DNA from 2 places in the Variovorax sp. OAS795 genome. Region 2 is predicted to be linked to the other one. Evidence: predicted binding sites of a transcription regulator. Region 2 holds the regulator's gene; the other holds the start of a gene.
The links. The regulator HrcA, encoded in region 2, represses chaperone genes, less so after heat shock. The targets are predictions, from matches to a motif close to TTAGCACTCNNNNNNNNNGAGTGCTAA.
Positions count from the first base shown of each region.

Region 1: ABID97_RS07165 (co-chaperone GroES) is a predicted target of HrcA. The motif match lies at 2,366-2,392, and genes of this name have one in related genera.

Region 1 is NZ_JBEPOH010000001.1:1,516,735-1,521,820, reverse strand. It holds gene prmC (peptide chain release factor N(5)-glutamine methyltransferase) at 1-18, shown strand, start outside; gene grxD (Grx4 family monothiol glutaredoxin) at 48-377, shown strand; gene ABID97_RS07175 (cupin domain-containing protein) at 394-918, shown strand; gene paeA (polyamine export protein PaeA) at 961-2,244, shown strand; gene ABID97_RS07165 (co-chaperone GroES) at 2,474-2,767, shown strand; gene groL (chaperonin GroEL) at 2,852-4,504, shown strand; gene xylB (xylulokinase) at 4,558-5,086, opposite strand, start outside.
Region 2 is NZ_JBEPOH010000001.1:4,903,582-4,908,667, forward strand. It holds gene ABID97_RS23670 (RelA/SpoT family protein) at 1-307, shown strand, start outside; gene greB (transcription elongation factor GreB) at 333-908, opposite strand; gene ABID97_RS23680 (hypothetical protein) at 934-1,380, opposite strand; tRNA gene ABID97_RS23685 (tRNA-Arg) at 1,535-1,611, opposite strand; tRNA gene ABID97_RS23690 (tRNA-Ile) at 1,679-1,755, opposite strand; gene hrcA (heat-inducible transcriptional repressor HrcA) at 1,788-2,795, opposite strand; gene ABID97_RS23700 (NAD kinase) at 2,826-3,737, shown strand; partial or broken gene recN (DNA repair protein RecN) at 3,739-5,086, shown strand, end outside.

The DNA.
Region 1 (5,086 bases), 3.4 Mb from region 2:
TGGCGCACGGTGAAATAATCCCCCCAGCCCACTTTTCAGGAGTCCCCATGTCCGACGCCCAGCAACGCATCGACGATCTCGTCAAATCCAACGAACTCGTGCTCTTCATGAAGGGGAATGCGAGCTTCCCGATGTGCGGTTTCTCCGGCCGCGCGATCCAGATCCTCAAGGCGGTCGGCGTCGACACCAAGACGCTCAAGACCGTCAACGTGCTCGAAGACGACGGCATCCGCCAGGGCATCAAGGAATACAGCAACTGGCCCACCATTCCCCAGCTCTACGTGAAGGGCGAATTCGTCGGCGGCTCGGACATCATGATGGAGATGTACGAGTCGGGCGAGCTGCAGCAGGTCCTGGGCGGCAGCAACCCGGCCTGAATTCCCGGCACGCCCCATGAGCCACGCGCACGGCCAGGACGGCCATTCGCACGACGGCCGTTCCCACGGCGGCGAGTCCGCGCCGGCCTGGAAGCACGACGGCGTGCGCGTGGTCGCGGCCAACCAGCTCGACACCAACACCGCACAGACGCCCGGCATGAACCGGGCGGCAGCGATCAACTTCGCGCGCGTGGGCGCGCAGAAGCTCTGGGCCGGCACCGTCACCATCCATGCCGACGCCAAGACCGGCGCCCACCACCACGGGCACCTCGAGTCGGTGATCTACGTGGTGCGCGGCCGGGCGCGCATGCGATGGGGCGAGAAGCTCGAGTTCACGGCCGAGGCCGGGCCGGGCGACTTCATCTACGTGCCACCCTACGTGCCGCACCAGGAAATCAACGCCAGCCCGACCGAGCCGCTCGAATGCGTGCTGTGCCGCAGCGACGGCGAGGCGGTCGCGGTCAATCTCGATATCGAGCCGGTGGAAAAACCGGAATCGGTGCTCTGGGTCGACCCCACGCATCCGCACGGCGGCGTCTAGCCCCCTCAGTCATGGCACGATGGCGCACTTCGACGTGCCGCCATGACCCTGACCCAAAGCCTGCTCATCATCGTGTTGCTGATCGCGATGAGCGCGTTCTTCTCGATTGCCGAAATCACCCTTGCCGCCTCGCGGCGCCTGCGCCTTCGCCAGATGGCCGACGATGGCGATGCGCGGGCGGAAAAAGTGCTGCGCGTGCAGGAGCAGCCCGGCCACTACTTCACCGTGGTGCAGATCGGCCTCAATGCCGTGGCGATTCTCGGCGGCGTGGTGGGCGAGGGCTCGCTCAGCCCGTACTTTGCGCGTTTCTTCGAGCACTGGATGAGCGTGGAGGCTTCGGGCAACCTGGCTTTCCTGTGCTCGTTCGTGATCGTCATCGCGGTGTTCCTGGTGTTCGCCGATCTCTTTCCCAAGCGGCTCGGCATGAGCAACCCGGAACGCATCGCGGTGCGCATGGTCGGGCCGATGCTGCTGCTGATCACCGCCTTCAAGCCGCTGGTGTGGCTGTTCACGCGCTCGACCGACATGCTCTTCAAGCTGCTCGGCATGCCGCTGGTGCGCGACGACAAGATCACCTCGGCCGACATCCTGGCCATGACCGAAGCCGGCGCGCTCGCGGGCGTGCTCGCGGTGCGCGAGCAGCAGGTGATCGCCAACGTGTTCGAGCTCGACACGCGGCTGGTCAGCAGCGTCATGACCGTGCGCGACAACATCGCCTGGTTCCTGCACGACGATCCCGAGTCGGTGCTGCGGGCGCGCATCATGGCGGAGCCTTTCTCGGCCTACCCGGTGTGCGACGGCGACATCGACCACGTGCTCGGCTATGTCGACGCGAAGGAGATGTTCCAGCGCGTGCTGGGCGGCCAGCCGCTGGCCTTCGACCAGGGCCTCACGCTGCACAAGGCGCTGGTCATCCCCGACCGGCTCTCGCTCACCGAGGTGCTCGAGCAGTTCCAGCAGGCGCGTGAAGACTTCGCGATCATCGTCAACGAATACAGCCTCGTGGTCGGCGTGATCACGCTCAACGACGTGATGAGCACGGTGATGGGCGACCTCGTCTCCACGCCCGACGAGGAACAGATCGTCAAGCGCGACGAAAACTCGTGGCTGATCGACGGCATCACGCCGATCCAGGACGTCCAGCGCGCGCTGCACATCGACGAGCTGCCCCATCCCGACGAATACGAGACGCTGGCAGGCTTTTTGATGGTGATGCTGCGCCGGGTGCCCAAGCGCACCGACAGCGTGAGCTGGGGCGGCTACACCTTCGAGGTGATGGACGTCGACAGCTACCGGATCGACCAGGTGATGGTGACGAAGACCTAGCGCCCCAAAAAGCACGATCGTGCAGTTCCCAGCCGCGCGCGGTCGGTTCCGGGTGGACCGGCAAGGAGCACCGCTGACGGCCACACCGCCGCACTTGAAACTCCCCCGTTTGCCCTTATCATTAGCACTCGCTGCAGATGAGTGCTAACAAGCCCTCGCCCAGTCGATGGGCCGCCGGCCTCCCCGATCGGTGCCCGACCACAACCCCGTTTCTTATTCAGGAGATGCAATGAAACTTCGTCCTTTGGCCGATCGCGTGATCGTCAAGCGTGTTGACAGCGAAACCAAGACCGCCTCTGGCATCGTCATCCCCGACGCAGCCGCCGAAAAGCCCGATCAGGGTGAAGTCCTGGCCGTGGGCCCCGGCAAGCGCACCGACAAGGGCGACCTGACCGCACTGACCGTCAAGGTCGGCGACCGCGTCCTGTTCGGCAAGTACAGCGGCCAGACCGTCAAGGTCGATGGCGACGAACTGCTGGTCATGAAGGAAGACGACCTCTTTGCGGTTGTCGAAGCGAAGTGATTTTGCGGGACAGACCAGGCAGGCGCGAAGCGGCTGACTGCTCTGTCCCCAAGTGATTAATAACTGATTTCGGAGTAATACAACATGGCAGCAAAAGACGTAGTCTTCGGCGGTGAAGCCCGCGCACGCATGGTCGAGGGTGTCAACATCCTGGCCAACGCAGTCAAGGTGACCCTGGGCCCCAAGGGCCGCAACGTGGTGCTCGAGCGCTCGTTCGGCGCCCCCACCGTCACCAAGGACGGCGTGTCGGTCGCCAAGGAAATCGAACTCAAGGACAAGCTCCAGAACATGGGCGCACAGCTCGTGAAGGAAGTGGCCTCCAAGACTTCGGACAACGCCGGTGACGGCACCACCACCGCGACCGTGCTGGCACAAGCCATCGTTCGCGAAGGTTTCAAGCTGGTGGCTGCCGGCATGAACCCGATGGACCTGAAGCGCGGCATCGACAAGGCTGTCACGGCCCTGGTCGCCGAGCTGAAGAAGGCTTCCAAGCCCACGACCACCTCGAAGGAAATCGCTCAAGTCGGCTCGATCTCGGCCAACAGCGACGAAACCATCGGCAAGCTCATCGCTGACGCGATGGACAAGGTCGGCAAGGAAGGCGTGATCACCGTCGAAGACGGCAAGTCGCTGGACAGCGAACTCGACGTCGTCGAAGGCATGCAGTTCGACCGCGGCTACCTGTCGCCCTACTTCATCAACAACCCCGAAAAGCAATCGGCGCTGCTCGACAACCCGTTCGTGCTGCTGTTCGACAAGAAGATCAGCAACATCCGCGACCTGCTCCCCACGCTGGAACAAGTCGCCAAGGCTGGCCGTCCCCTGCTGATCATTGCCGAAGAAGTCGAAGGCGAAGCCCTGGCTACGCTGGTCGTGAACACGATCCGCGGCATCCTGAAGGTCGTGGCTGTCAAGGCACCTGGCTTCGGCGACCGCCGCAAGGCCATGCTCGAAGACATCGCCATCCTGACGGGCGGCAAGGTCATCGCTGAAGAAGTGGGCCTGACGCTCGAAAAGGTGACGCTGGCCGACCTCGGCCAGGCCAAGCGCATCGAAGTGGGCAAGGAAAACACCATCATCATCGACGGTTCGGGCGCGGCGGCCGACATCGAAGCCCGCGTGAAGCAAGTGCGCGTGCAGATCGAAGAAGCCACGAGCGACTACGACCGTGAAAAGCTGCAAGAGCGCGTGGCCAAGCTGGCCGGCGGTGTTGCAGTGATCAAGGTCGGCGCCGCCACCGAAGTCGAGATGAAGGAAAAGAAGGCTCGCGTCGAAGACGCCCTGCACGCCACCCGCGCTGCAGTGGAAGAAGGCGTCGTGGCTGGCGGCGGCGTGGCTCTGCTGCGTGCCAAGCAAGCCGTGGGCGATTCGATCAAGGGCGACAACGCCGACCAGGACGCCGGCATCAAGCTGGTGCTCAAGGCCATCGAAGCTCCCCTGCGCGAAATCGTGAACAACGCCGGCGGCGAAGCCTCGGTGGTCGTGAACGCTGTGCTCGCAGGCAAGGGCAACTACGGCTTCAACGCCGCCAACGACACGTACGGCGACATGCTCGAACTGGGCATCCTGGACCCGACGAAGGTCACCCGCACCGCGCTGCAGAACGCAGCATCGGTGTCCTCGCTGCTGCTGACGACCGAAGCCATGGTCGCGGACGCACCGAAGGATGAAGCCGGTGCCGGTGGCGGCATGCCCGACATGGGCGGCATGGGTGGCATGGGCGGCATGGGCATGTAATGCCCGGCTGAGCACTGCTCACCAACCAGAAGGGCCGCGAAAGCGGCCCTTTTTCATTGCACGTCGGAATTGCTGAATTGGCGTTGCAATGCGGCGTACAGCCCCTGGAATCGTGCATGGCGAATCTTGTGCGCACCTGCTTGCTCGGCCGAGGGCGTCAGTTGCTGTTTGACGGGCGGCAGCGTGCACACCTCGGCCACGGTGCCGCCGTCGGCCAGCCAGGCCAGGCGCGCCGCACCCAGCGCACCGCCCGTCTCGCTGCCCGCATAGAGCGTGAGCGGCAGCTGGAAGATGTCGGCCAGCAACTGGCCCCACCACGCGCTGCGAGCGCCGCCGCCCACCAGCGCGACTTCGCGCAGCGGCATGCCGGCCGGCAGGCGCAGGGTGTCGAAGCCGTCGCGCAGGCCGCAGCTCACGCCCTCGACCACGGCATAGGCGATCTCCGCCGGGCCATGCGCATGCGTCAATCCGAACAGCACGCCCTGCGCATGGGGGTTGTTGTGCGGCGAACGCTCACCCGACAGGTAGGGCAGGAACAACGGGCAGCGCTCGCGCTGCGCCGTCTCGACCGATGCGGCCGCT
Region 2 (5,086 bases):
GCGCCACAAGGACAGCGAGCGTTTCTTCGCAGTCGAATGGGCCGATGAACCCACCCGCGCCTTCGAGACCGGCGTGGTCATCACCGTGCGCAACGACAAGGGCGTGCTGGCCCGCGTGGCCGCAACGCTGGCCGATGCCGAAGCCGACATCACGCACGTCGAGATGGCCGACGAGACGCCGCAGGATTCGACCGACCTGCGCTTCGTGATCGCGGTGCGCGACCGGACCCACCTGGACGCCGTGCTGCGCGCCGCGCGCCGGACCGCCTCGGTGCTGACCGCCGCGCGCACCGTGCCTGCGCCCTGAAGTCAAGCCGCAGCGCCGCAGCGTGCTATGCCGCGCTCGTGCCCGGCGCCGGGTAGCTGACCGACAGCAGTTCGACCTCGTGCGTGCCGCCCGGCGTCACGAGCTTCACCACGTCGCCCTCGCGTGACTTGAGCAGCGCGCGCGCAATGGGAGAAATCCAGCTGACCTGCGCCTTGGCGCTCTCCGCCTCGTCGATGCCGAGGATCGTCACGCTGCGTTCGTTGCCGGTTTCGTCGACGTAGCGCACGGTGGCGCCAAAAAAGACCTGGTCGCTGCCATGGTGCACCGACGGGTCGGTGACCTCGGCAATCTCGAGCCGCTTGGTGAGAAAGCGGATGCGCCGATCGATCTCGCGCAGCCGCTTCTTGCCATAGAGGTAGTCGCCGTTCTCCGAACGGTCACCGTTCTTGGCAGCCCAGTGCACGGCCTCCACGACCTTGGGGCGCTCTTCGTCCATCAGCTGGAGCAATTCGTCGCGCAGCCGCGCATACCCTGCCGGCGTGATGTAGTTCTTGCTGCCGCTGGGCAGCGCGGGAACGCTGCCGTCCGCGCCGTCGTCGTCGCTCTCGGCGTCGGTTTCCTTGGTGAATGCCTTGCTCACGGTAGAAGCTCCGAATCTGCTTTTGTCAGCCCAGGTCCGAGCGCTTGCAGTCGAAGACCACGCCTTGCTCGACGGCCCGCAGCGCCGGCAGCTTGTTCGTGACAACGACCGAGGCGCTGATCAGTCGCCACTCGCCGGCCTTGGACAGCCTGAAAAGGTGCGTGGCCTCCGCGCCCGCGGTGGGAATCGAGTTGAAAACATACACCGGCTCGCCGGACGGGCTGTCTTCCATGTGGACCAGGTCGGCCCTCATCTTGCCCATGGTTTCGGTGTCCTTGGTCCGGGAACGCACGACATCCATGTTGACGGTGCGCGAGTGCTCGTCGATCGCGATCCTCCGGACCCAGTTGAATGGCGCTGCCTGACTGTTGCTTGCCGCCGGAACGCACGTGATGGTTCCCGCCGATGCCGCGCCCGTTGCCCAGGCCAGGACGAAGAACAGGATTGCAAGCCGCTGTGCCGAGATGCTCATGATGTCTTGCGCAGTTGTCTGTGTGGCTGACTTTAGCCCCACGCGCACCGGCGTGCCGGATTCGCGGCGTGGCGTGCCCGCGGCGGCTTCGCCAGCGAAGACCCCAAAAGAAAATGGCCCAGAAGATCGAAACCTTCTGGGCCATTCAAGAGAGTGGTGCGGCTGGCAGGAATTGAACCCACGACCCCTTGGTTCGTAGCCAAGTACTCTATCCAACTGAGCTACAGCCGCACAGCTATCGATTATAGCATCCATTTTTGGCCCCGGCGAACCAGGCAGCAAATGAATGCCAAGCAGGTGGTAGGCCGTGATGGGCTTGAACCATCGACCAACGGATTATGAGTCCGCTGCTCTAACCAACTGAGCTAACGGCCCACGAGAGGCCACGATTCTATTCTCGGCGCCGCCTACTTGCGGTGGCTCAGCGCATTGCTGACCAGCCGCGAGGTGATGTCCACGATCTGGATCATGCGCTCGTAGGGCATGCGCGTGGGGCCGATCACGCCGAGCGTGCCCACCACCTGCCCGTCGACTTCGTAGTTGGCGCTGACGATGGAAAGCTCCTCGAACGGCACCACCTGGCTCTCGCCGCCGATGAAGATGCGCACGCCCTCGGCCTTGCTGGACACGTCGAGCAGCCGCATGAGCTGCGCCTTCTGCTCGAACAGCTCGAACGCGCGGCGCAGCTGGCCCATGTCGCTCGAAAAATCGGTCACGGAGAGCAGGTTGCGCTCGCCGGAAATCACGACGTCGTCTTCCTGCGCCTCGGTGAGCACCTCGGAGCTGACCTTGACCGCCGCCTGCATCAGCGCGGCAATTTCGCCGCGCAGCTTCTCGACTTCGGATTGGAGCCGGTCGCGCACCTGCTCGATCGTGAGGCCTGCGTAGTGGGCATTGATGTAGTTGGATGCTTCCACCAACTGCGACTGCGAATAGTCGGCTTCCGGAAAGATCACCCTGTTCTGCACGTCGCCATCGGGCGAGACGATGATCACCAGCAAGCGCTGGTCGGAGAGCTTCAGGAACTCGATCTGCTTGAAGACCGAGGCGCGACGCGGCGCCATGACGACGCCGACGAATTGCGACAGGTTGGACAGCAGGTTGGCCGCGTTGGCGATCACCTTCTGCGGCTGGTCGGGCGCAAGGCTCGGCGCGCTCATCTGTTCGCGCTGCGCGGTGAGCATGGTGTCGACGAAAAGCCGGTAGCCGCGCGCGGTGGGAATGCGTCCGGCCGAGGTGTGCGGGCTGACGATCAGCCCGAGCGACTCGAGGTCGGACATCACGTTGCGGATGGTCGCGGGGGACAGGTCCAGACCGGGCGCGCGCGACAAAGTCCGCGACCCGACCGGCTGGCCTTCGGCGATGTAACGCTCGACCAGCGTCTTGAGGAGCAACTTGGCACGGTCGTCCAGCATTGCAAGATTTTAGTGTTGTAATTTGTACATATGACTTCCCGCTTCCGCCACGTTGCACTGATCGGCAAATACCAGGCTTCAGGCGCCCGGGCGCAGGCAGACGCGCGCGACGGCGTGATGGAAGATATCGGTGCGTTCCTGGAATCCCAAGGTTGCCAGGTGTTCGTCGAAAAATCGGCGGATGGCCAGGCCGATGCCGACGCCCTCGCCGGCGGCCGCTACGAACCGCTGAGTGTGGAGGAAATCGGCCAACGATGCGACCTCGGCCTGGTGGTGGGGGGCGACGGCACCATGCTGGGCATCGGCCGGCAGCTCGCGTGCTACGGCATTCCGCTGATCGGCATCAACCGCGGCCGCCTCGGCTTCATCACCGACATTCCTCTCGACAACTACCAGGCCACGCTGGTGCCGATGCTGGCCGGCGAATACGAAGAAGACCACCGCAGCCTCATGCATGCGCAGGTCATGCGCGACGGCGCCTCGGTGTTCGATGCGCTCGCAATGAACGACGTGGTGGTGAACCGCGGCGCCACCTCGGGCATGGTCGAGCTGCGCGTCTCGGTGGGCCGGCATTTCGTGGCCAACCAGCGCGCGGACGGCCTGATCATCGCTTCGCCGACCGGCTCCACGGCCTACGCGCTGTCGGCCGGCGGGCCGCTGCTGCACCCCGCGGTGCCCGGCTGGGTGCTGGTGCCGATTGCACCGCACACGCTGTCGAACCGCCCCGTGCTGCTGCCCGACGCGGACGAGATCGTGATCGAACTCGTGTCGGGGCGCGATGCCAGCGCCAATTTCGACATGCAGTCGCTGGCGTCGCTGGCCATCGGCGATCGCGTGGTGGTGCGGCGCTCGGACTTCCGGGTGCGCTTCCTGCACCCGCGCGGTTGGAGCTATTTCGACACGCTGCGCAAGAAACTTCACTGGAACGAAGGGGGCTCCTGAGATGGCGCTGCGACGCATCGCACTGCGCGACTTCGTGATCGTGCGATCACTCGAACTCGATCTGTCCGGCGGCTTCACGGTTCTCACCGGCGAAACCGGCGCGGGCAAATCCATACTGATCGACGCGCTCCAGCTCGCGCTCGGCAACCGCGCCGATGCGGGCGCGGTGCGCGAGGGCGCCGAGCGGCTGGACGTCAGCGCCGAATTCGACGCCGATCCGGCCTTTGCCGCCTGGCTCGATGAAGGCGGCTTCGAATCCGGGGACGCGCTGCTGCTGCGCCGCACGGTCGACCTGCAGGGCCGAAGCCGCGGCTGGATCAACGGCTGCCCGGCCACGGCCACGCAGCTGCGGGAGCTTGGCGACCGCCTGCTCGACATCCATGGCCAGCATGCGTGGCAGAGCCTGACCCGGCCCGAAGCCGTGCGCGGCCTGCTCGACGCCTATGCCGGCGTGCGCACCGACGCGCTGGACGCGGCCTGGCAAGGCTGGCGGCAAGCGCTTTCCGCGCTCGACCATGCGCGCTCGGCGCAAGACTCTTTGCAGCGCGAGCGCGAGCGGCTGCAATGGCAGATCGCCGAGGTGATGAAGCTGGCCCCCGCCGAAGGCGAGTGGGACGAGCTCTCGACCCAGCACGCAAGGGCCTCCAACGCGCAGGCCCTGATCGAGGCGGCCCAGGGTGCCAGCCAGGCGCTGGAAGACGACGACAGCGGCGCGCTGGCGGCGCTCTCGCGCGCGGTCGCCCTGCTGCAGGATTGCGAGCACATCGAGCCCGAATTCCGCGCGCTGGGCGAGGTGCTGGCCTCCAGCGTGGCGCAGGCGTCCGACGCCGCGCATTCGCTGCACGGCTACCTGCGCGACGCCGAGGCCGATCCGCAGCGCCTGGCCGAACTGGACGAGCGCATGGGGCTCTGGATGTCCCTGGCGCGCCGCTACAAGCGCACGCCCGGCGACCTGCCGTCGCTGCTGGCGGGCTGGCAGGACGAGCTGAAGGCGCTCGATGCGCAAGGCGATCTCGAAGGGCTGGAGCGCGCCGAGCAAAGCGCGCAGCAGGGCTACATGAAGGAAGCCCGGGCGCTGGCCAAATTGCGCAAGCAGGCGGCGCCGCGCCTCGCCGAAGCGGTCACCAAGGCCATGCAGGGGCTGGGCATGCAGGGCGGGCGGTTCGAGGTCGAACTGCAGCGCGCTGGCGCAGCCTGGCCGCGCCGGCCTCGAAGACATTGCCTTCCTGGTGAGCGGGCATCCGGGCAGCACGCCGCGCCCCATCGGCAAGGTGGCTTCGGGCGGGGAGCTGTCCCGCATCGCCCTGGCGATTGCGGTCACCACGAGCCAGCTCGGCACCGCGCAGACG